Regions from separate parts of the Peribacillus sp. NPDC096447 genome, predicted to be linked through region 2. Evidence: riboswitches for the same ligand, from Rfam matches in the RefSeq annotation. Region 2 holds a riboswitch; each other region holds the start of a gene.
What was found. Region 2 has a riboswitch for thiamine pyrophosphate ahead of tenA (thiaminase II). Riboswitches for the same ligand answer to the same signal wherever they lie in the genome.

Region 1 (6,122 bases), on a different contig from region 2:
GCTAAAGCCTTGTACATCCATAAGAGGTGAATCATCTGTAAATGGGTGTTCCCGAATCGGTGCATACTTCTGTATATATTCATCCCAAACACCTGGGAACCAAATTCCATGTTCTTTCATTTCATTTTTATACAGTGAAAGAATGGTGTCTCTTGGACCATCAGCTATGATTTGACCATCATCGTTAAAAAGCACGATTCGTTCGATGAATTCTAAAACATGGTCAATTTTGTGCTCGACGATAATAACCGTTTTGTCTCGTCCGACTTCCTTCAACAATTCCCAGATTTCTACCGTTCCTTCCGGATCAAGCATGGCGGTTGGTTCATCTAAAAATATCACTTCTGGTTCAAGGGCCAATACTGAAGCGATTGCCAGACGCTGTTTCATCCCGCCTGATAATGTTTCAATACTTGTATGGCCTAGGTTCAATCCTACTTTACGGAAATGATTTTGAATCTTCTCTTTCATTTCTTCTTTAGGGACGGAAAGATTCTCAAGGACGAAGGCAATTTCCTCATCGGCAAATGGCATGCAAAACTGACTATCAGGATCTTGAAAAACATACCCCCATGAAGAAGGGCATTTCAATTTCTCCGTTTTCATCGGTACTTCGATGGAATTCGGAATCAATCCGCTTAACACTTGTAAAAGAGTCGACTTACCACATCCTGACGGTCCTAACAATAGCACTTTTTCTCCTTGATCAAACGATAGTGATAGGTCCTTGAATATCAAAGATTCATCACCGGGAAATTTCATTCTTAACTTTTCAACAGAAACGATTGGTTCCATGGCCCTCAACCTCTACTTTTGATCCAGTTCTGCATAATCTTTATTTGAAACCGGACGCACAAGATTAGTTACTCCTGTTGCTTCCAGGACTTTAACTAGATAATAAGCGGTCACACCTGCAAAGAATATGGAACCCACAAACCTCGCTATCATGAATAGCGATAGATTCCAAGTTGAAAGCGCACCTATTTCCCCGTATGCAAAATCCATGATAACTGATGCCAGGCAGGAAGCTATCGCAGCTAAAACGGCCACCGGCAAATTGAATTTTTTATATTTGAACGCCATGAACACCAGTTCCGCGAACAAACCTTGTACCACCCCATATAACAGTACGGTCAGCCCCCATGGTGAACCAAGAAAGAACTCCCCGGAAGCTGCAGCTATCTCCGCCAAAAGTGCCACACCCGGTTTCCGTAAAATTAAAAAGGCGACGGGGCCAGCTATAAACCACATTCCATAAATAAGTTGATCCAGATGTAATCCTAACGGTTTAACGGAATAATAAATCGAACCCCAAAGAATATAAACGATTCCAAATGCTACCGCAATCACGATCGTGACCAATATGTCCGTTAATTTCAATCCTTTTTTCATTGTTTCATTCCCCTTTATACTTCTAGAGTTTCCTTATGTACAGGCCATGTCTCTAAACGATAAGCCATTTCCCAAAATGAGTATTCATATTGGCTGCTGAGGATAAAATGCTCTTTCATTCTTTCCTTATCTTCGTCTGTCACTTTTTCAGCAATCTCATCAAGCCTCGCAATTTGTTCTTCCACCAAAGTGCGGAACCACTCTCCTCCGTAAGCCGCTATCCATTCTTGATAAATCGGCTCTTCCGGCATGCATCCTTGCAGTCTTTCACCTATTTCATAATACAGCCAGTAACACGGCAAGATAGCTGCAATAACATCTCCTAAATGTCCCGAATATGCCGCACGATACATATGGGAAGTATAAGCATAAGCAGTCGGGGCAGGTTTGAAATTATCCCGTTCTTCTTTTGTGATGCCTAATCTCTCGGAAAAATTCTCATGAAGCTTCAACTCCGCTTCATATGTTCCTTGTGCATGGCCGGCAAGCCTGCTTGTTGTATGTAAATCTGTAGCTTTGACTGCCCCTAAAGCTTGAACTCTAGCAAAATGAGATAAATAATAGGCATCTTGCATGACATAAAAACGAAAACTCTCCAATGGCAATGTGCCATCACCTATTCCTGCAACAAACGGGTGATTAAAACTAGCTTCCCAAATATGATCAGCTTCCTGACGAATTTCCTCTGAAAACTTCATGTCCATTACCTCCAACTTATATTTTTCAAGAAATGTTACGGAAAAAAACCTTTTATCACCCCTTTTTTTGCAAACAAAAAACCACTTTCTTAAACGTAAAGAAAGTGGTTGTACTTGAAATAATACAGAAACGTATTGTTCCAGACCCCACTTCCCTACGCTGGTATAAACCAGATCAGGTTCTAAGGGTCTTAAAGTCATACTTTAATCTCAGCTTCTGCGGTAAAAATCAACTTTCACCTATAAAGCACCCCTAGTGGTACAAATTGTATATCAAATTTCATTTGCCTTTATATTAACACGATAAATCCAATTGTCAAACGTATTACGGAAAGTTTTCAACTTAATGATTTAGGGTTACTAACCTTTCAATCTTGCATAAACCCCCATTTACCCGGCGTTTAACGGCACTTTAATCAATGATGTTCAATACGTAATTCACTCGTGAATTTAGCTACTTTACTCGTGAGTTTGGCCGGTTTACTCGTGAAATTGATGTTTACTTGGGATTTCTGCTGCTTTACTAATGAGTTTAGCCGCTTTAGTTATGAGTTTGGCCGGTTTACTCGTGAATTTAGGTGTTTTACTCGTGAATTCAACTGGTTTACTCGTGAATTTAGCTGTTTTACTCGTGAATTCTATTATTCTCTAAAAAATGGCCTATATGTCAGGGAACAGTTGCATGACTGTCCGCTGACATATAGGCCATCTACTAAAAAACAATATTATACATTCGACGTTGCTTTTAGTTTTATATTTCCCTCAACCTGTAGTTTATCATAGCTGCCATACCTCTCTTTCACAACGAGTAACGCCAAGGCAGCCATTATGCTCGGAACCGTGAAGGCCATGAATGCATTTTGTGGTGAATAGTTTGCAGCCAGCAGTAATCCTATTAATGTTGGGGCAACAATCGCTCCCATTCTACCAAAAGCCAAGGCCCAACCTATCCCGGTGGACCTTATCTCCCGCGGATAATACTCGGATATATACGTATTGGCCAAATTCATCGTGCCGACTGTACAGGCACCTCCAAAAGCGATCAGAATATATAATGCTACTTCATTTGAGGTCAAACCTAATATGACAAAACAAACAGTACCCATGGCACAGAGGGATAAAAGTACTCTTCTATGGCCTATTTTCCCAACTAAGTACCCTCCAATTATCGATCCGCCAATTTGTCCTATTCCCGATATAAGATTGAAAGATAAACTGGATGAAAGGCCGTATCCGGACTGCTGCATGATTTTGGGTAACCATGTATTGAGTCCGTATACCATAAGTAAACAATTAAAGGCAGCTACCCAAAACGCAAATGTGCTAAGAGTACGCTTATTTTCAAAGAGTTTCTTGACTGGAAAGCCCTTTGCCCTTTCTTGGACTTTGGCAAACTCATAATCATCCGACTCTTTATAGTCGCCGTCTGGGTCAATGCGATTCAGGATTCCAGCTAGCTTATCTCCTTGTTTTCGAATAACATAATAGGAAAGCGATTCAGGAAATTGCTTCATGAAGAATGGCAGTGCCAGCAAGGGAAGCGCCCCTATCCAATACAAAACCCTCCAACTCATTTGTTCCATCACATACATTCCAATTAAAGAAGCGAGTATGCTTCCGATAGAATAACCGCAGTACATAGCGGTTACAATGAGCACCTTATTCTTTTTGGGTGAGTATTCCGCCATTAAGGAGATGACGTTTGGCATTAATCCTCCCATTCCCAAGGCTGCTATAAATCGCATAACCGAGAAAAAGGCAGGATGCGGGGCAAAACTTGAAAGTAATGTAAAAACACTGAATAGACATATACAAATGGCAAGCACTTTTTTTCTCCCTATTTTATCCGCCAGAGGTGCAAAAATGAGTGCCCCCACCATCATTCCGAACAATGAGTAACTTGCTATTCCGCCAGCTTCGACTGGCGTCAAGTTCCATTCCTCCATCATCAAAGGCAAACCTACTCCGTACATGGCTATATCAAATCCATCGAAGGTAATTGCGAACAAACACCACATGAAGACCATTATATGAAAACGGCCAAATCTACTATTACCTACAACTTCCGAAGCATTGACTTCACGCAATTAATTCCCTCCTCTTTGCCATATTTCACGCTATAACATGTAATGTCAGTTTCCCTAGTTCACCGTAATCTGCTATTATTTCATCACTTGCCTGTATGGATACGGCATCTGTAATTCCGCCTACTAAAACAATCATTCCAGCCTGAATGGAAAGTCCTTCCCGGCTAATCATTTTTACAAGTTCCACAATTGAATGAATCGGGTGATCGAGCACAGCTTCACCGCGACCCCTCTTTTGCATTTCACCATTTTGATAAAGCGTAACTTCTGCTTGAGCCCAGTCCGTGTGATACGGTGAATAAGCTTGATTGCTAAGCAGGATTTTTGCTGAGGATGCGTTATCCGCTACTACATCGGTAAGTGTAAAAGAAAAATTTTTATAACGGCTATCAATAACTTCCAGAGCAAGAAATACACATTCTACAGCCGGCCAGACATCTTTCGCCGTAATATTTGCACCTTTCAGTTCTTCCTTGAACAAAAAAGCAAATTCAGGTTCCACTCTCGGATGAATGAGTTCCCCAACTTTTAATACTGGTTTAGTTAGCTCCATGCCAGATGTCAACCTGCCATAGATTGCTTCCTCTACCCCTACTTGCTGTTGTTTGGCTTTGCTCGTCAAGCCCATCTTCCATCCGATGAATCTGTTATCACCAGTAAGTGTCTCATTTATGCTCAACTTCTGGATTTCATACGCTTGATTTACTGTTAGTTCAGGATTGGATAATGTAAGCTTATCCATTTCACGACCGTTTTTTTGCGATTCGGCAACCCGTTTTGCCAGTTGATCTAGTTTCATCTTAAAGTCCCTTCTTTCTGAAACGCCATTTGCTTAGCTACTTCAATTATGGTATCTTCCTGACCACCAACCACTTTTTGTCGACCAAGCTCCAACAAAATATCCCGGGCGTCAACTCCATACTTTTTCGCCGCTTTATTTGCATGCAATAAAAAGCTGGAGTACACGCCACTATAACCCATGATTAAACTAGAGTCTGTTATTTCCTGGGGCTTGGGCATGATTGTATTTCCAACTTCCTCCGAAAGATCAAGCATTTTATATAAGTCAATTTCGGTACGGATACCCATCCTATCCAGAACGGCAACAAGCACTTCCGTCTGGGTATTGCCAGCACCTGCACCGAGACAGCGGATGCTGCCATCGATTCTATTCGCCCCTTCTTCAATTGCCATAAGTGAATTTGCCACAGCGAGCGATAAGTTATTGTGAGCATGAAAACCAATATCGATTTTAAGCTTTGATCTTAATAAACTGATCCGCGCCTTCACATCTTGGGGCAAAAAAGATCCGGCGGAATCAACAACATACACAGCATCAGCTCCATAGGATTCCATTAAAGTGGCTTGCTCAAGTAGTTTTTCCGGAGATGCCATGTGAGACATCATTAAAAACCCGATTGCTTCCATACCGAGATGTTTCGCTGCTTCCAGATGTTGCTTTGAGACGTCCGCCTCCGTTACATGGGTTGCAATCCGCGCCATTTTCGCCCCAACGTGAGCGGCTTCTCTTAATTGGTCGATTGTCCCTATACCAGGGATTAAAAGTACTGAAATAACCGATTGGCCAGCAGCTTCAACAGCGGCTTCCACCAATTCAATATCATTCACTTTTGAAAAACCATATTGTAAGGATGATCCGCCCAGTCCATCTCCATGAGACACTTCAATATAAGGGACACCCGCAGCACTAAGTTTCCCAGTCATGTTCTTTACTTGATCGATGGTGAATTGATGTGCAACTACATGGCTCCCATCCCGCAATGCAACTTCAGTCACCAATACATCTTTACGCAAATGAACCCCACCTTTACAGTTCCGATTATCTTTTTCAAACATAGTGTTCGAATTGGCATTTAGCGATCTCTTCCCCTACTTTTACAGCTGAAGCCGTCATTATATCCAAATTACCTGCATATACGGGGAG
Region 2 (6,122 bases):
GTCCGATATGATAGCTGTTTCAATTGGCTGTACTGAACGGACTTCCATTGTATTTTGTGCGGTTACGGCTGTTATGGCAGACATTCCAAAGACCCCATGTGCAGAAAATGTTTTTAAATCCGCTTGGATTCCAGCACCGCCCCCTGAATCAGAGCCGGCGATGGTTAATGCTGTTTTCATAAAAAAACCCCTTCATATAATTATTTTTTAGAAGTATTTTAAGTAATATGAAAGCTAAAATCGCACCTGCGAATGAACTGAGCATAAAAGCCGGTAAAAAACCAAAAAGAGCAGCTTTTTCCCCCAATAGGAGGATGGCAAGTGGATAACAGGCCAGGGAACCGAGAATGCCGGTCCCGATCACTTCACCTAAACAGGCGAATTTTAAGCTTTGTGTTTTTCGATAAAGGATGGCAGCCAAAAGTGCACCGATCATGCTGCCGGGAAAGGCGAATATTGAACCGGTACCAGACATGTTTCTAATGATGGAAACTAAAAAAGCTTGTGTCACAGCATAAGCAGGCCCCAATAGAACGGCCGTGAGGACATTCGCCAGATGCTGAATAGGGAAGACCTTTGCAAATCCTGCAGGGATGAAAATAAATGAACTGGTCAGCGTCGTTATAGCCGTGATCATGGCAGTCAACGTCAGTTTCTTGATAGGATTCATCATCATGTCTGCGACCTACAGCGGCCAATCCTGCTCATTTTGAACCATATCCCAGAATAAATATTCATATCGGGAAGTAACCAAAAAGTGCTTTTCTAATCTAAGAAGTTCCTTTTCTGGCATGCCTTCCGTCAATTCTTCCAACAATGCGATCAGCCACTTGTGTGCTTCCCCGAATTCAGGTGATGAATAGGACCTTATCCAATCTGCGTAGCGATTGTTTTCCAATGCTGCTCCATTTTGTTCTTTTAATAGCAAACCGATTTCATAATAATCCCAAGCGCAGGGCAGGAGACAGGCGATCAAGTCTGCCAAAGTCCCATGCTGAGCTGCATTTAGCATGTAACCTGTATAGGCTAGAGTGGTGGGAGTAGGTTCTGTATCTTCCAATTCCTTGGAACTGATCCCGAATTCGGAAGCATACTGCCGATGGATATCCATTTCCACTTGAAGGGTTTCATTTAAAATACTCGCAAACTTTGCCATGGTTTCGATGTTATGAGCTTTGATGACACCTAAAGCAAAGAGCTTGGAATAATCCATGAGATAGATATAGTCCTGCTTCAGGTAATAGGCAAATTTCTTTTCAGAAAGCGTACCGTTTCCAATTGCCTGGACAAAGGGATGTGAATGGTTCCTTTTCCAAATCTCTTTTGCCCGTGCATGAAGTCTATCACTGAATGTTTCTGTTTTAATATTCTCCATTGTTCATCCTCCTTTAGAATGGTTCCCCTTAATAATGAAAAACCCCGCTCCTGAATACGGAACGGGGTAGATGGATATAGTCTGTAAATGGACGATATCATCCACTTCCCTCCGCCGGTATGAGCCGGTTCAGGTTCAAAGGGTCCGGAACTATTTCCATCTCAGTCTTAAAAAAAAGACTCCCCTAGTGGTGTGAATTGTATGTAATTACTGACATCATATCAGAAAGACAAGAAAATGCAACCCGTATTTGAAGAGGGAGCACTTTATGTCCAGGAAAAAAGGGAGAACCAGGTAATTGACTTTTGATGATTATTAGGATAGAATCATTTCTACAACATTTATATATCGAATTCTTATCCAGAGAGGTGGAGGGACTTGGCCCAAAGAAACCTCGGCAGCGGACCCGTTTTGGGAACTGTGCTAAATCCAACAAGCATATGCTTGGAAGATAAGAAGAGCCGCACGGATACTGTCAGCCTCTTCTTGAATTAGAAGGGGCTTTTATTTTTGGGAAATAACGTTTAGTGACATAATAGAAAAGGTATATATAATTTGGTGAAAATCAAATAAGTTGATAAAGTTAGCTAACTAGAAGCAGGCTCTAGGATGACTAGGAAAGGAGCCATTTACATGGCAGAATTATTTAAGAGGATTGAACAGAGGAAGGCAAAGCTCATTGAAGAGCTATTGGCCAATGGAGTATACAAAACCTCTGATGAAAGGCACCTTTATGATGCCCCATTAAAAGTGCTTGAAGATGAATATAAGATTGTTATAAATAGACCTAATAACGAGTCACCTTCTGAATGGATGACATAGTAAGCGATGGACTATATTTTGGGTTCTTGGATAAGGGATATGATGTAAGCATTCACAGTCTACACTAGTGGATGCTTTTTTGCGTTTAATAGGAAATGACATAAAATATACATAATTAAAGAATGAAGTAGGTGTTTTGTCACATTTAACCTATAAAATAACACATTTTATTTCTGAAAAATAGTTGATTTTAACTAGTAGTTTCATTATGATGAAAGTGTAAAAAAATTGAATAAATGGGAGGTGACATATATGCCTTGCCGTAAGGTAACTATAGAAAGGGTAGAAGAAAAGAGACAGGAAATGATCAAATTGGCAGCAAGTTATGGCTTAACAAGTCTGCTAACTGTTCAAGCCAGTCAAGAATTGGATACACTATTAAATGCGTTAGCAAGAAAAAGAGAGTCTGAATATTATTCCCTCCAAAAAGCATATAGGTATTTTTAAATTAGCCAAATCGACCTGTATTAATTTGAAAAAGCTACTGCTCAAGGCAATAGCTCTAAAGAATAAAATTAAATATCGACACGTTTACCAAGAATGATCAAATCCCGCTCAATGCCATCCAGCTCGGCAACTTGAGGTAAATGTGCCCATTCTTCAAACCCGAATTTGGAAAAAAGCTTAAGGCTTGGTATATTGTGGGCGAAAATGAAGCCCAATAAAGTTTTAATACCTATTTTTGGACTCAATTCAATTGCCTTTTGGATCGAAATTTGTCCAATTCCTTTTCCCCGGAAATAATCATCAATATAAATGCTGATTTCGGCAGTGGAATTATATGCCGGTCGGCCATAGAAGGATTGAAAGCTCATCCATCCAGCAGTCTTCCCTTCTATAGTAATGATATATAGCGGTCTACTTTCTGAATGATGTTCCTCAAACCATTTAACCCTCGATTGGACGGATACAGGTTCCGTATCCGCCGTGACCATTCTTGAAGCAATTGTCGAATTATATATTTCTACAATTCTGGGTAGATCAGATAGTTCTGCCTCTATAAACTCTATGTGCTCTTCCATGATTTAAACTCCTAACTATCATTTATTCAATCTCCAGAATGAAGGGTAATCCCGTTTTTTGTTTAAGGGACGGTGAATGACACCCAATCCATTGAAAGTTTTTTATTATCATACACTCTTTACTCTTTATCTGACAATTCTTTTTTTATGTTAAGTCTGCAGGTTTTTGGGGTATGTAAAGGATTAAATACTTCTAGTAAAAAGACAGAGGAGAACCAAATGAAAAAATTGTCAGTTTTTTTGATTATAGTACTGGTTATATGTTTTGCTGCATATGAATTTCAGGCCTCGGAGTCGGAAGATGTGCAAAGGGTGATGGCTTTTGGAGATTCGTTAACCTATGGAAAAGGGGATAAGGACGGGGAAGGATATATAGAAGGCCTGGAGGATGAATTGAATAATCCGGAATCGGAACAAAAAGTGAGTTTTTGGAATTACGGTATAAAAGGCCAGGAAACGGATGGGGTGATGAAACAGCTTGATGATTACCGCATTAAAACGAAACTTGATGAAGCCGATACTTTCATCGTTTATATCGGAACGAATGACTTGATCAATAGTAACGGCGGGGACTTGGAGAAAATCAGTGATCGAAAAATCAATGAGGGTAAACGGGAGTATATCAGCCATCTGAAAAAGATTACGTCAACACTGATAAAGGCAAACGATAAAGCGGATATTCTGGTAGTGGGACTATATAACCCAATTAAAGGAAATCAAAAACTTGAAAAGCACATTCGCGATTATAACCAGTCAATAAAGGGAATAGCGGATAAAGACAAAAGGATGTTATTCATTCCTACGAATGATCTTTTTGAAGGTAAAAAGAAAACAGAGTATTTCAGTGATAAGTTACATCCGAATGAAAAAGGGTATCAGCTCATTGCGAATCGGGTTTTGGAAAGTTATGATTTCAAATGAAAGCAAAAATGCACAGAAAGGCATTCTGTGCATTTTTGCTTGCTAGGAATTTAATATGGCTTTTAGCTGAGGGAACTGCAAGTCATGGAGTTGCTTGTATCTGCCGTTGTTTTGCAATAACTGTTCATGTGTTCCTTTTTCATGAACCTACCCTTTTTCCAGGACGATTATTTGATCGGCATCATGAATGGTCGATAAACGATGAGCAATGACTATTGAAGTCCGGTTTATCAATAAACGTGACAAAGCTTCCTGTATCAAATGTTCGGATTCTGTATCCAATGCCGCCGTTGCTTCATCGAGAATGATGATTTGCGGATTTTTCAAAAGTGCCCTGGCAATGGCAATCCGCTGTTTTTGTCCGCCTGAAAGCTTGACTCCGCGCTCTCCAATTTGAGAATCATAACCATCAGGAAAGGCACTGATAAAGTCATGCGCATTTGCCGCTTTGGCGGATTCAATGATTTCATCATCTGTAGCATCAAGTTTTCCATACACGATGTTATCACGGATGGAACCGTTGAATAAAATGATATCCTGGGAGACAACTCCCATTTGTCCCCTTAATGATTTCAGTGATACATTTTTGATATCATGGCCATCCATTTTAATTGTCCCATCTTGCGGATCATAAAATCGGATCAAAAGGCTCGTGATGGTCGATTTTCCTGCACCAGAGGAGCCGACCAGAGCGGTTACTTGACCAGCTTTCATGGTCAGGTTTAAATTGCTGAGTACAGGAACACTCTCATCATAAGAAAAATCAACACATTGAAATTCAATTTGCTTTTTTATGGAAGGGAGTTCAATGGCATTTCCCTTGTCACTTATTTCAGGTTGTGTTTCCAATATTTCAGTTATCCGCTCAAAGGCGGCGGCTGATTGCTGGACAATGCTGATGACCCGGCTAAAATTGCGAACGGGACTCTGCAGCAACCTCAAATAGGCGAGGAAGGCCACGATTAATCCTATTGTGAATTCACCTTCCATCACTTGCCAGGCACCGAACACAATGACTGCTACAAGACCGATATTGTTCAGTAAATCAATAATCGGACCGAACATGGAACGTAGCCGAACGGATCTAACGTTCGCAGCCATGTTTTCCTGATTACGCTCGGCAAACCGCCTTGATTCGAATTCTTCATTTGTAAAAGATTGAATGAGCCGCATTCCTGAAATGGAATCCTGTAACTGGTTGCTGACATCTCCTGCGGAACTTTGCACAGACCTAAATGACATCCTGATGCGTTTCCCGAATACCCTTGTGATATAGAACATGAAAGAATGTAAAAAGAAGGACAATGGTCAGCTTCCAGTTAATGAAAAGCATATATACCGCCACGGCAATGAAAGTCACCGTGTCTGTCAAGACTTGAAGCATGCTCGAAGAGATGAGCTGCTGCAGTAAGTTGACATCATTGGTCAACCGGGACATTAAGTCACCAGTACGGTTTTTGTCAAAGAATTTCATATCCAGTGTTTGAATGTGGTCATACATGTTATTCCGTATATCCATAATAGCCTTTTGACCGACCTTGGAAACGATATAGCTGTTAAAGTAGTTCAGTAAAGCCAATAAGATGCTAGCACAAAGAATTCCTGTGCCAATCCAGATTAACAAATCATATCTTTTTTCGGGAATGACTTTATCAATCGTAAACTGCGTCAACTGGGGGATGGAGAATTCAAGCAATGAAATGAAAAGCATGATACATAAAGTCAAAGTGCAGAACTTCCATTTGGATGGTACCCGATTGAACATTTGTTTGAGCATCAACCATATGCTTCCTTTTGAGGGTATTGCATGCATGGCACTGCGGCCTTTGTGGCTGAATGGAATATGTCCTCCACTCATAGCGATCACTCCTATTAGACTATCCATGATGAATTTTGAAAGTCATTTGAAATTTACCTTAATGACTATCATAGAGCTTTTCAAAAAATAGACAACTTTTAATCGGTTCGTTTCTGTCAAAAAG
Region 3 (6,122 bases), on a different contig from region 2:
AACGCAATCGCCTGGTGAATAATCCCTTCCTTGATGAATATTAAGAGCCATATTCTCTGGAGGGCGCCAGTCATATAAAAAAAGGTTTGAAAAAAGATAGTCGAAATTCCTAGGTCCGATTAAATCCAAAATCGCCTTTAAAAAAGTGACGACTATTGCTGTCCCGCATTCGAAAGCATAAAGCCTTCCATTCATGAAAATGTCCAGAAGTGCAGCATGAGGGAAAATCCCTGGCTGAAGAGTAAAGGTGCCACCCTTTGAAAGGCGCCAATATTGTTCATTGGATTGCGATTCCTCAAGTGTGGAAAATTCTGCATCACTCTTATCCAACGCAATAGCTGCCTCAATGACTCGGTGCCTCAGCTGCATATCGAAATTAAACTCACCAAAGTTCCGGTATTCAAGAACGTTAGAATCTCCCGCCAAACATTGGAGAATTTCAAGTGATTTAGCAGATGCTATTCCTGGTTGGATTTGACTGACATCTAACCATTTGTGATTAATCTTTATCATGATCATATCCACCTTTTGCTTATTAAATTAACGGTTTATAAAACCAGTAAACATAAATGTCTACATGTAATGCTCATTATATGAACGCCTGCAAAGAAATGACTATTTGCCACCGTTGCATCCAAGAATGATTGGAATGGTAAGAGGCAGAATTACCTTGCTTTCAATGATTTTCGTTCCTAAAGATGTTTTGCTAGATATCCTTAAGAGCAAGGAATACCTTTCCAATTAGTGAGAAGAAGCAAATTAGTATTCCCTTTTCCCTATGAATTGATATAATGAGAGAGAAAAGTTCATATGTGCGAGAAATGTAGGGGGGCCAGTACTGCTGGCTGAGATTGCATCCTTTAGATGCTGACTCTTTGAACCTGATCTGGATGATGCCAGCGGAGGGAACATATTATTACTGATTTTCTGTTTTGTATGTTAACGTCCGAATTCATCTTCGGGCGTTTTTTGCTTTTTTATCCAGTATTTGAATAGACCCTGGAGTCCCATTATGGTTCCGGCATATGGATCTTATATGATGTATAGGAGGATAATAACTTGAATAAATTCTTACCACTGTTAACTTCGTTGTTCCTTTTGGCTGGATGTGGTGCAGGCGGAACTAATGAAAAAGAAGAAGCATCCAAAAATGAAGAATTAAAAAAGGTATCGGTCGTTCTCGATTGGACACCGAATACAAACCATACAGGATTGTATGTTGCCAAGGAAAAAGGTTATTTTAAAGAGCAAGGTCTTGATGTGGAAATTATCATGCCAGGTGAAGCTGGAGCGGATAAGCTTGTCGCTTCAGGAAAATCTGAATTTGGCGTGAGCTACCAGGAGGGCATAACACAGGCCCGCGTGCAGGGCGTGCCAATTGTTTCGGTTGCTGCCGTCATCCAGCATAATACCTCTGGATTCGCTTCCCCTGAGGCAAAGAATATAAAAACTCCCAAGGATTTTGAAGGGAAAACGTATGGTGGCTGGGGGTCTCCGGTTGAAAAGGCCATTATTGATTCACTAATGAAAAAAGAAAATGCGGATGTAAATAAAGTGGATATAGTCAATACAGGAGACATGGACTTTTTCACTTCGGTTAAAAGGGATATAGATTTTGCCTGGATTTATTATGGATGGACAGGCATTGAGGCTGAGTTGCGAAATGAAAAGCTTAATATGGTTTACTTAACCGAATACTCTGATAAGCTTGATTACTATACGCCTGTTTTGACTACAAATGAAAAGATGATAAAAGAAGATCCCGAAACTGTTAAAGCATTCGTTCATGCAGCATCGAAAGGGTACCAGTTTGCGATTAAGAATCCTGCTGATGCAGCAGACATGTTAATTAAGTCTGCGCCGGATCTTGATGCAAAACTAGTTAAGAAAAGCCAGGAGTGGCTTGCAGCCAAGTATCAGGATGATGCTCCGCGTTGGGGTGAACAAAAACTGGAAATCTGGAAGAATTACAGTGATTGGATGACTGAAAACAAACTTCTTGAAGGTGATTTCGATCCTGAAAAGGCATTTACCAATGAATTTTTACCAAAATAGGAGGAAATACAATGGCCAATTCATTAATTAGTATACAAATTATTCCTAAAGGGGAAAATGTCATCCCTATGGTCGATGAAGCAATCAAGATCATTGAAGAATCTGGTGTCAAGTATGAGGTTCACCCGCTTGAAACGACAATGGAGGGCGAGCTTTCCGAACTTTTTGCCGTGATAGAAAAAATGAATGTAAGAATGATTGAAATAGGATCGCCGAATGTCATTTCGCAAGTGAAAATATTATATCAGCCAAGCGGGATTACGATGGATACGTTAACGGAGAAATATCGGGCATGATCGGAAGGGGAATTTGGAAGAAGGGGGCTCCCTTCTTTCTTTTATTATTGTTGCTGATAGTTTGGGAGTCAGTGACAGTCTTATTGAAGGTTGAAGAATGGCTGCTTCCCGCTCCATCGGCCATTTTCATTGAAGGAATTGAGTCGTCGCGCAATCTTTACGGACACCTTATATCGACAACTGAGCTTGCGTTGTCGGGTTTTTTTATTGGAAGCTGCATCGGCTTATTGATCGCAGCAATCCTACACCTATTTCAAGGTGTGAAGGACGCGGTTTATCCTCTGCTCATACTATCACAAAATATACCTATCATAGTTTTGGCCCCGCTTTTGGTGATCTGGTTTGGCTTTGGCATGCTGCCTAAGTTAATAGTGATTTCGCTTGTATGTTTTTTTCCGGTTGCGGTTGCATCATTGGACGGTTTTCGCCAGACACCATACGAACTTAAGCATTATTTCAAGATGATGGGAGCTGGAAAAAACCAGTTATTTTGGAAGCTGGAATTTCCTCACTCAATCCCGTTCATTTTCTCCGGCCTGAAAATTTCGGCCACCTATAGTGTAATGGGTGCGGTTATTTCAGAGTGGCTCGGGGCAAAATCGGGGATTGGTGTTTATATGACGCTCGCGTCCTCTGCGTTCAGGACAGACCGGGTGTTTGTTGCCATTTTCATCATCATGGGAATGAGCCTGATCTTTTTTGGAATCATCACCTTCCTGGAGAAATACTTAGTTTCTTGGAAGAGAAAGGAGGGCGGCAAGGATGAAGCTGGAAATTAAAGATGTCTCCTATTCTTTCGATGGTAAACAGAATATATTGGAGAATATGAATTTTCATGTGGATGATGGGGAATTTGTCACGATCCTTGGGCCATCGGGCAGCGGTAAAAGTACATTGTTCCACTTGATCGGCGGCATTTTGAAGCCGGATCATGGCATCATTTCACTGGATGGTAAAAAGATAAATGGCTTAAAGGGCCATATCAGCTATATGCCGCAGCAGCCTTCCCTTTTACCTTGGAGAACGGTATTGGAAAATGTTTTGCTTGGAAGTGAACTTGCTGGGATCAGTGATAAAGAAAAGGCAAAAGCCCTTTTAATGAAAGCTGGATTAGAAGAGTATGAGAAAGCATATCCGCATGAATTATCAGGAGGCATGAAGCAAAGGGCCGCATTCATCCGGAGTATCTTAAGTCCACAGGACTTGATGTGCCTGGACGAACCCTTTTCTGCCTTGGATGAACTGACAAGATTGCAAATGCAAAAATGGCTGTTGTCGGTTTGGGAAGAAAATCGGAGGTCGGTGCTTTTTGTTACGCATAGCATAGATGAAGCGGTTTTCCTATCCGATAGAATTTATGTGTTATCAGCAAAACCGGCTGCTGTCATCAAAGAAGTGAAAGTTCCATTTCCAAGGCCAAGAAGTGAAGAACAGCTTCTTAGTGATGAATTTTTTCATTTGAAAAGAGAGTTATATGCAGCACTAATGCCAACTCTTTCTACTTAAGGAGGCTATTAAATTTGAGAATCATCGACAGCCATATCCATTTGGATAAATATGATGTTGTTAAGCGGAAGCAGATTCTGACTGACATGGAAAAGGTTCATTTGCAATCCTTGCTGACTGTTTCCATGAATTTGGCTTCTTCGATTAACAATTATCAGCTTTCACTGAAAGATTCCCGAATTAAGCCTGCCTTTGGCTTTCATCCAGAGCAGCCCCTCCCGAGTGATGAAGAAGTGAACGAATTATTGAACTGGATGCGGGAACATCGTCAAGATATGGTTGCCATAGGTGAGGTTGGACTGCCCTATTACTTAAGGCAGGAAAATCCCGATATTGATAACTCAGCGTATATATTGATACTGGAGAAGTTCCTGGCTTTTGCTAAAGAGGTGGAAAAGCCGGTTATCCTTCATGCCGTCCATGAAGATGCACCTATCGTTTGCGACCTTTTGGATAAGCATCAAATCACAAAGGCGCACTTTCATTGGTTTAAAGGCGATATCCGGACAGTCGAAAGAATGGCCGAAAAGGGCTACCACATTTCGATTACACCTGATGTTTGTTATGAGAGGGAAATACAGGAATTAGTTTCGGCATACCCACTTAAGCTGATGATGATTGAAACGGATGGCCCATGGCCGTTTGAAGGGGTTTTCGAAGGGAAATGGACCCATCCCGGCATGATGCATGACAGTGTGCGTCAAATTGCTTCGATTAAAGGATTGCCGATTGAGGATGTTTATGAAACCCTTTATCAAAATACGAAAGATTTTTATCATATATAAGGTACCGGCTATCATATCCGGTACCTTTTTAGTTCGTTCAAAGGAAGGTCCTTTTAACCTTTTCCCAAAAGGAATTGTCTTTTAGCTTAACGGTCTTGATGACTTTACCGCTTAACCGGACCTTTACCTGTTCGACATGATTGATGCTTAAGGCTTCATTGTCCATTCCGATGATCGGATAGCTTGGTCCGTTTTGTTCAAGGTGGATGGTCAACGTCCTATCACCGCTAAGTATGAATGAGGAACCTAAGGTCCGATAGGTATTATTATTGATGGAAGCAAGCTCGCTCACTTGAAAGCAAGGGAGAAGGGGATCGACAACCGCCCCATTGACCGATTTATTATAGGCGGTGCTTCCGGTCGGAGTCGCAATGATGATTCCGTCCCCGCGAAAAGTTTCAAAATGGAGTCGATCAATGAAAATATCCATGATGAACGTTTTGGTGATGGAAGACCGGATACTGAGTTCATTAAGGGCATAAAAGGAAGGCTGATCGTCCAATTGGATATCGATGGTTGGATATTTACGCACCTCAATTTGCTCTCTAGTCATGGCATCGATCATTTTATCCGTATCTTCCAAGTGGAAATCGCAATACATATTCAAATTACCTGTGGTGGAAATGCCCGCATATAAACAGTCATCCCTGAACCCGGTTTTACGGGCTGCCTGCAGGAATGTGCCGTCATCACCGATGCTTACTATAATGTTTGCTTTTGTGAAATCCTGGATGACTTCATACGAATGTTGCTTCGCCAAGTCTGACAAGTATTCAACCTTGCTAAGCATCTCTGCATTCGGTGCATGGAAAAAATAAATATTCCTTCGAGTGTTCATAATGATCCCTCCTAGTATGTATGGTGATGAAAGGGCTTTCTTTATCCTGTTTACGATAAATGCAATTTGTGCAAAATGCACCAATTCATTTCCAAATTGAGGATTCTTTGCTACAATTTTATATGTCTTAGTTTATCATGGAATGAAACATTTTTGTTATTAGTTCGTATGGTAAGAAGGATACATATATTTAAGGGGGAAAACAGATGAATGGAAAGCGTTGGGCGGCACTTGGAATTGCAGCCGTTTTATTTTTTGTTTCTATTGCTGTAGGGATTTCTACGACTCTATTTACAAAGGATACGGAAAATATCATTGATGATTTATTTGCTTCTGAAAGTGCATTTTACGAGGAAGTCATAGAAGGCGATGATTTCTCTAATGTTATTGCCGTATTCGATGTAGAAGGCACGATTCAAGATACAGGAGAAGCATCATTACTTAGTTCGGCAACATATAATCACCGTGCCTTCATGGATAAGCTGAAGATGGCTGAGGAAAATGATGATATCAAAGGAATCATCCTTCGGGTGAATTCTCCAGGCGGCGGTGTCGTCGAAAGTGCAGAGATATATGAAAAGATCCTTGATATCAAGAAAGTGAAAAAACCTGTTTATGTATCAATGGGGTCTATGGCAGCTT
Region 4 (6,122 bases), on a different contig from region 2:
CCAATAAGCTGCTACATCATGTTTTCTGTATAAAAAAAACGTGGCGTTTTAAACTATAAACACTTTATATGTTTGGGAGGATTTCCAATGACACATCAATGCTTCTATTGTAGTGATGACACGGAAGAAAAAAAAATCCATGTCGTAACGTTTCAAGTTACTGACACGGATAGAAATGAAATGCTCTGTGATGAATGTTATCAAGAATGGCTACAAGGAATAAAAGGTTAAGCATTAAAAGCCCTCTAACATTCAAACATCTTTGATGCATACTTGGATGAATTCAGGGTAACTTAAATGCGTTAAATAGTGAATTTCAAGGAGGATGGTTATGGGAATTTTAAGCGGAAATCCGAAAGAAGAGCCTATGCATTACGGAGAGGTGTTTGGAACATGGGCATTTCTAACAACTACAAAAGGGCTGATTGCCAGTCATCAAACTATGCTTAATCATACTGGCGACAAGGACCTGCATAAATTACTTGTTGAAGTGATCAATCAAGGGAAACAGGAACATGACCAACTTGAATCATTATTAAAAGAAAATAACGTAGGACTGCCTCCATCACCACCTGAAAGGCCTAAAGCTAATTTGGAGGATATTCCAGTCGGGGCACGTCTTCAAGATCCTGAAATCTCTGCTTCAGTATCAATCGATATTAATGCAGGATTAGTTGCTTGCAGCCAAATCATGGGTCAATGCATCCGAGAAGATATTGCACAGATGTTCGCACAATTCCATACGAATAAAGCTGCATTGGGTGCTGACTTCCTAAGATTGAATAAGGAAAAAGGCTGGCTTGTCCCTCCTCCTCTTCATATTAATAAAACAAGTATGTAAATATAATGAAATATCCCCTAATCATGTTGACATCGTGATTGGATGCCCAACATGATTAAGGGATTAATTCCGATAATGAAAGGACGATTAAGGAATCATTACCATTGCAGACTTTCGATTAAGTGGCACTTTGTGCATTGTTGACTATAATCAGTTTTTACAAATTCATGATTACAATTCTCTCGAAAAATGTTCAGTTCCCTTTTCAGCTGTTCCAATTGAGTTTCCAACTGTTTCATTTCAACTTTTATTTGGATTACCCGATTCATCGAATTCTCCCTCTCGTCGGAATCATAGATAGATTTCGCCGTCCGTTTTCCTAAATTCATTCGCTTTTTCTTTAAGACCTTCATCGATTACCGACTCAAAACCCAGACCCTTTTCCTTCGCCAAATCACGGATGTCTTGAGAAATCCTCATACTACAGAATTTTGGTCCGCACATTGAACAGAAATGGGCTGTTTTGGCACCCTCTGCCGGAAGTGTTTCATCGTGATATTCAACTGCCCTTTCAGGATCGAGGGAAAGATTGAATTGATCTCTCCAACGAAATTCGAATCTAGCCTTCGAAAGGGCATCATCCCGTTTTCGTGCCTGGGGATGGCCTTTAGCAAGATCAGCTGCGTGGGCTGCAATTTTATAAGTAATGACCCCTACACGAACATCCTCTTTATTCGGAAGTCCCAGATGCTCTTTCGGTGTCACATAACAAAGCATGGCCGTTCCAAACCATCCAATCATGGCAGCACCAATCGCAGAAGTGATATGATCGTATCCAGGAGCTATATCCGTTGTCAATGGTCCCAGGGTATAGAATGGTGCTTCTTGACAGACCTCCAGCTGCTTATCCATATTTTCTTTAATCAAATGCATCGGTACGTGACCGGGTCCCTCCACCATGACTTGAACATCGTGCTTCCAAGCAATCTTCGTCAGTTCCCCAAGTGTTTCCAATTCAGCAAATTGAGCCTCATCGTTTGCATCTGCAATGGAGCCCGGACGGAGGCCGTCACCTAAAGAGAAAGAGACATCATACGCCTTCATTATTTCACAAATCTCTTCAAAGTGAGTATAGAGAAAACTTTCTTGGTGGTGCGCCAAGCACCATTGTGCCATGATGGAGCCCCCTCGGGAAACGATTCCCGTAACTCGCTTTGCTGTCATGGGAATGTATCGCAAAAGCACACCGGCGTGTATGGTGAAGTAATCGACACCTTGCTCAGCCTGCTCGATTAATGTATCCCGGAAAACTTCCCAATTTAAATCTTCCGCGACTCCATTCACTTTTTCCAATGCTTGATATATCGGAACCGTCCCAACTGGCACAGGTGAATTCCTGATAATCCATTCCCTGGTCGTGTGAATATTCTTTCCTGTGGAAAGATCCATTATGTTGTCTGCACCCCAACGTGTAGCCCAAGTCATTTTCTCCACTTCAGCTTCAATCGATGAACTAACAGCGGAATTCCCAATATTTGCATTTATTTTCACATGAAAATTACGTCCGATGATCATTGGCTCACTTTCAGGATGGTTAATATTTGCCGGAATGATAGCCCGCCCGCTAGCTACCTCTTCTCTTACAAACTCAGGGGCTACATTTTCCCTGATCGAAATGAACTCCATTTCTGGAGTAATGATACCTTTACGGGCATAATGGAGCTGGGTTACGTTTTGCCCTTTCACTGCACGTAATGGTTTTCTTTTCAATCCCGGAAAAATTTCGGCGTTGGATTGTGACTCAACTTTTTTATACCCGTTATCTTCAGGCTTTATTTCACGGCCATCATACTCTTCAACATCCTCCCGTTCCAGAACCCAGTTTCGTCTAATCGGGGCAAGACCTTTACGAATATCAATGGGATAATCTGAATCCGTATAAAAACCGCTTGTGTCATAAACTCGCAAAGGCGGATTTTCCTCTTCGCCGAATGACCCTGTAGTCGGACTTAGCTTAATTTCACGCATAGGTACTTTAATATCGGGTCTAGATCCCTCAACATACACTTTTTTACTCCCGGCAAAACTGGACATAATTGAAACGTTCATGTCATTTACAGAATTACTCATCATGATTTCATTTCTCCTTTTTAAGTTCATTTAAAAAGGACAAAATCCAATCCATTTCGCACGAAAAAGCCAGATCTCATATTTAAGACCTGGCTAACGTTAGTATGACTACAGAAATGACCAATTGAAAAGTCATTGTTTAGTAGATTCTAACTTCCCCACGCTGGTATGAACCAGATCAGGTCCTGAGGGTTAAGAAGATTAAGCGCTTCTCTCTCAGCCCAACTTTTATTGGACACCCCTAGTCTGAATAATTTAATTGATTACAGGGTAACTATATATCACCCTTTTCATTCTGTAAATAATTTGAAAGACCTAATATTTTCATTACAACTCTCCAAAATTTGTTGTTTGGAGAGGATTGTTAATTAATTCCCCAGGCTCTCAAGGATTGGGTAAAGCTCCTCTAAATGCTTGATTTCATAGGTTGGAATCACTTCATTCCGTTCCTTATCATGGCGATTTATCCAAACCGACTTTATACCTACTCGTGATGCTCCAAGGATATCGGTCATTAAATTATCGCCGACCATCAATACTTCATCCTTATCAAGCTCCATGATTTCCAAAGCATGCTCAAAAATGGAGGCATCCGGTTTACCTCTTCCAAATGCACCTGATATCACGATTTGGTCGAAATAAGGAACCAGTTCAGGAGTAATTTCAAGTTTGGTATTTTGCAGCTCAGGAGATCCGTTCGTAAGCAATAGCAATTTATACATCCCTTTTAATTCATCCAGAACACGGAATGTTTCTTCATAGATAAATGGCTTTTTGCGTCTCTCCGCAGGGAAACGTTCTGCCAGTTCAATCCCAAATTCCGGGTCATCGATCCCTAATGCCAATAACCCTCTCGTCCACGCTTCTTTCCGATAAGCCGGTGCAATCCCGGCCATCTTCCGGAATTCATCATGATCATCCTGAAAATTTCCCCATAGCCCCTCAAATGGGTTGATTCCGATCATTTGTGTGAATGCATATGTATCGTAAGAAGAATAAAGCTCACGCGCTTCCTTTCGCACAGCTTCTTCAAACTCGTCGACATTCAGATCATATTTCTCCTTGGCCACTTCACATGTGGCCACAAAAGCCTCTTTTACACTTTTCTGATCCCATAGTAATGTATCATCTAAATCAAAAAAAACTGCCTTCAGCAAAATGTCCACCCCTCTTTCCCTATTATTGAATTCGTAAAAATTACACTATTACAATAATAAACCACAACCGATAAAAAAAGAATAACTATTCGGAAAATGACTTACCTTTTCTATTGGGAAACCCTAATCCACTTATCATCTTTCAAATACATACAGCTTTCCATTACTGGCAATCTTGAATTTTGGACCGGTGAACCCCCGTCGGATCAGCTCTTTCCTTATATATACCATGAGGGCGGCATGACTCACGATCAGAACATCCCTTTCCCCCTTTGCAAAGACTTCATCCAATACTTTATTGATCCTACGCTCTGCGATCTTAATTTCCGCCCTTGTTTGCTTGTTGAACACCGAGCAGCAGCGAATCCAGATGGCCCAAAGGATGAATGGCAGCTTTACCCTTCCTTTAAGAGGCGGGGAAGGTATTTCCCGCAGCTCCTCCATCCGATGAACCGTACCTGGATAAATATGTTCCGCTGTCTTGACAGCTCTCGACATATCACTGCAATAACATTCCTGCCATTCCTCCACGCCAAATAAAGTCGTTCCATAAATAATATCGGCTGCATCATAGTCCTCAAACCATTGCTTCATATCATCCGCCGTCACATATCTCCCAGTAGGAAATTCATGTGCCACCTTAAAATGCCGTACCAAACCAATTTTCATATCTTCTCCTTTTTATCTTTTAAAATATACGTTTCTTTTTCTTGTAAAAAGCCCTTATCAATATATTACCCTATGTAAAACTATCAAAAAAAGTATGTTGAAACCATTAAACCCTTACTGAACTCTCCTTGACATTGTGTATATGTTTAAAAATTCTTAAAGATCCAGCGTTAATTCTGATAGCTTCGAAAAAAGAGAACGCATTTCGCATTCTCCATTTATCGTTTAATCTATGAATTGTAGTTCTGTTATCGTACATCTTTTCCTGAATTTATATTTTCCGCTCAAATCACTGAATTGATAATCATTGAGAGATTTCCCCAGTTGTTCCCTCAGCTTATCCGCAGTGATGGATTCCTTAACTGTCTCTTTCCAATTTTCATTTCCGATCAACTCATCGAACGGAATGGTAGTCAGGACTTCATCATATATCTGGATGCTTTGATCGATGCCGAAGCTGCCATAGATACTGCCATTTTCATCAGCAAAGATATGATCCGATTCCAATTCTTCAACCAATACTTCCAGATATTCCTTTGACTTAACAGGCTTGATGGCAATCTCTGCTTCCGCCTTTACAGGTCCCAATCTCTTATCGACGATCTCTATCGTCAATTTAACGTGAACGGGCGGATACCCAAACCCTTCACAAAGTTCTGTTGCCGAATTATATACCATCTGTACGTCCTCCTTTTGACAGTATCATTATATAATATAAATAGTACTTTTCATTACCAAAAACCCTTATTCAAGTTCACTTGCATCTTATTTTTATAGCAACTCTTTTTTCAATTCATACGCTACTTCAACACTGAAGGGTCAATCGTCATATTTCGGGATTCGTTGATACGAAAGCCACGAATCCTGATAATTATCATTCATATTTCATACCTCATTTATACGTTTATCGATAATACACCATTAACTTTAATCTATTTATGAATTCAACTAAAAAATCCAATGCAGCTCAAGGCATTGGACTTTTATAAGCTTCACATTATGGCTTTAGCACCACTTTAATACATTCATCTTCGTGATCGTTAAAGATTTGATAAGCCTCACTCGCTTTTTCTAGAGGGACTTTATGGGATATGATTTCCGTGGGGTCGAACTCTCCAGCCGTGATCTTATCAAAAAGCTTGGGCATGTAGTGAATGACCGGTGCTTGTCCCATTTTCAGATTAATATTCCGCTCAAATAAATTGCCTAATGGGAACATATTATATTTGGATCCGTATACACCAGTGAGTTGAATCGTGCCGAATTTACGTACGGCGTTAAGTGCAATCTCGATCGCACTTAACGTTCCACCCTGAAGTTTCAGCTTTTGCTCAATCGCCTCTATCGTTGATTTCTTGCCATCCATTCCCACACAATCTATGACC

Region 1: it holds a riboswitch for thiamine pyrophosphate, as region 2 does, so the genes downstream of both, tenA (thiaminase II) here and tenA (thiaminase II) in region 2, are expected to answer to the same signal.
Region 3: it holds a riboswitch for thiamine pyrophosphate, as region 2 does, so the genes downstream of both, ACIQZD_RS03980 (ABC transporter substrate-binding protein) here and tenA (thiaminase II) in region 2, are expected to answer to the same signal.
Region 4: it holds a riboswitch for thiamine pyrophosphate, as region 2 does, so the genes downstream of both, thiC (phosphomethylpyrimidine synthase ThiC) here and tenA (thiaminase II) in region 2, are expected to answer to the same signal.

What each region holds. Positions count from the first base shown of each region.
Region 1 is NZ_JBIWEV010000003.1:263,174-269,295, forward strand. It holds gene ACIQZD_RS12525 (ABC transporter ATP-binding protein) at 1-795, opposite strand, end outside; gene ACIQZD_RS12530 (ECF transporter S component) at 808-1,392, opposite strand; gene tenA (thiaminase II) at 1,407-2,090, opposite strand; TPP riboswitch at 2,226-2,355, opposite strand; gene ACIQZD_RS12540 (MFS transporter) at 2,816-4,177, opposite strand; gene ACIQZD_RS12545 (2-keto-4-pentenoate hydratase) at 4,203-4,976, opposite strand; gene dmpG (4-hydroxy-2-oxovalerate aldolase) at 4,973-5,992, opposite strand; gene ACIQZD_RS12555 (acetaldehyde dehydrogenase (acetylating)) at 6,027-6,122, opposite strand, start outside.
Region 2 is NZ_JBIWEV010000002.1:376,942-383,063, reverse strand. It holds gene thiD (bifunctional hydroxymethylpyrimidine kinase/phosphomethylpyrimidine kinase) at 1-180, opposite strand, end outside; gene thiW (energy coupling factor transporter S component ThiW) at 149-670, opposite strand; gene tenA (thiaminase II) at 686-1,375, opposite strand; TPP riboswitch at 1,465-1,571, opposite strand; SAM riboswitch class I at 1,729-1,833, shown strand; gene ACIQZD_RS08735 (Fur-regulated basic protein FbpA) at 2,009-2,197, shown strand; gene ACIQZD_RS08730 (Spo0E family sporulation regulatory protein-aspartic acid phosphatase) at 2,450-2,644, shown strand; gene ACIQZD_RS08725 (GNAT family N-acetyltransferase) at 2,713-3,219, opposite strand; gene ACIQZD_RS08720 (GDSL-type esterase/lipase family protein) at 3,439-4,140, shown strand; gene ACIQZD_RS08715 (ABC transporter ATP-binding protein) at 4,288-4,854, opposite strand; partial or broken gene ACIQZD_RS08710 (ABC transporter transmembrane domain-containing protein) at 5,119-5,851, opposite strand.
Region 3 is NZ_JBIWEV010000001.1:794,938-801,059, reverse strand. It holds gene ACIQZD_RS03985 (protein-glutamine gamma-glutamyltransferase) at 1-513, opposite strand, end outside; TPP riboswitch at 816-925, shown strand; gene ACIQZD_RS03980 (ABC transporter substrate-binding protein) at 1,060-2,055, shown strand; gene ACIQZD_RS03975 (thiamine-binding protein) at 2,067-2,351, shown strand; gene ACIQZD_RS03970 (ABC transporter permease) at 2,348-3,130, shown strand; gene ACIQZD_RS03965 (ABC transporter ATP-binding protein) at 3,114-3,857, shown strand; gene ACIQZD_RS03960 (TatD family hydrolase) at 3,872-4,642, shown strand; gene ACIQZD_RS03955 (NAD kinase) at 4,680-5,480, opposite strand; gene sppA (signal peptide peptidase SppA) at 5,687-6,122, shown strand, end outside.
Region 4 is NZ_JBIWEV010000001.1:1,342,321-1,348,442, forward strand. It holds gene ACIQZD_RS06645 (hypothetical protein) at 88-231, shown strand; gene ACIQZD_RS06650 (DUF3231 family protein) at 332-841, shown strand; gene thiC (phosphomethylpyrimidine synthase ThiC) at 1,133-2,914, opposite strand; TPP riboswitch at 3,050-3,164, opposite strand; gene ACIQZD_RS06660 (HAD family hydrolase) at 3,280-4,068, opposite strand; gene ACIQZD_RS06665 (histidine phosphatase family protein) at 4,204-4,737, opposite strand; gene ACIQZD_RS06670 (hypothetical protein) at 4,963-5,415, opposite strand; gene ACIQZD_RS06675 (zinc-dependent alcohol dehydrogenase) at 5,735-6,122, opposite strand, start outside.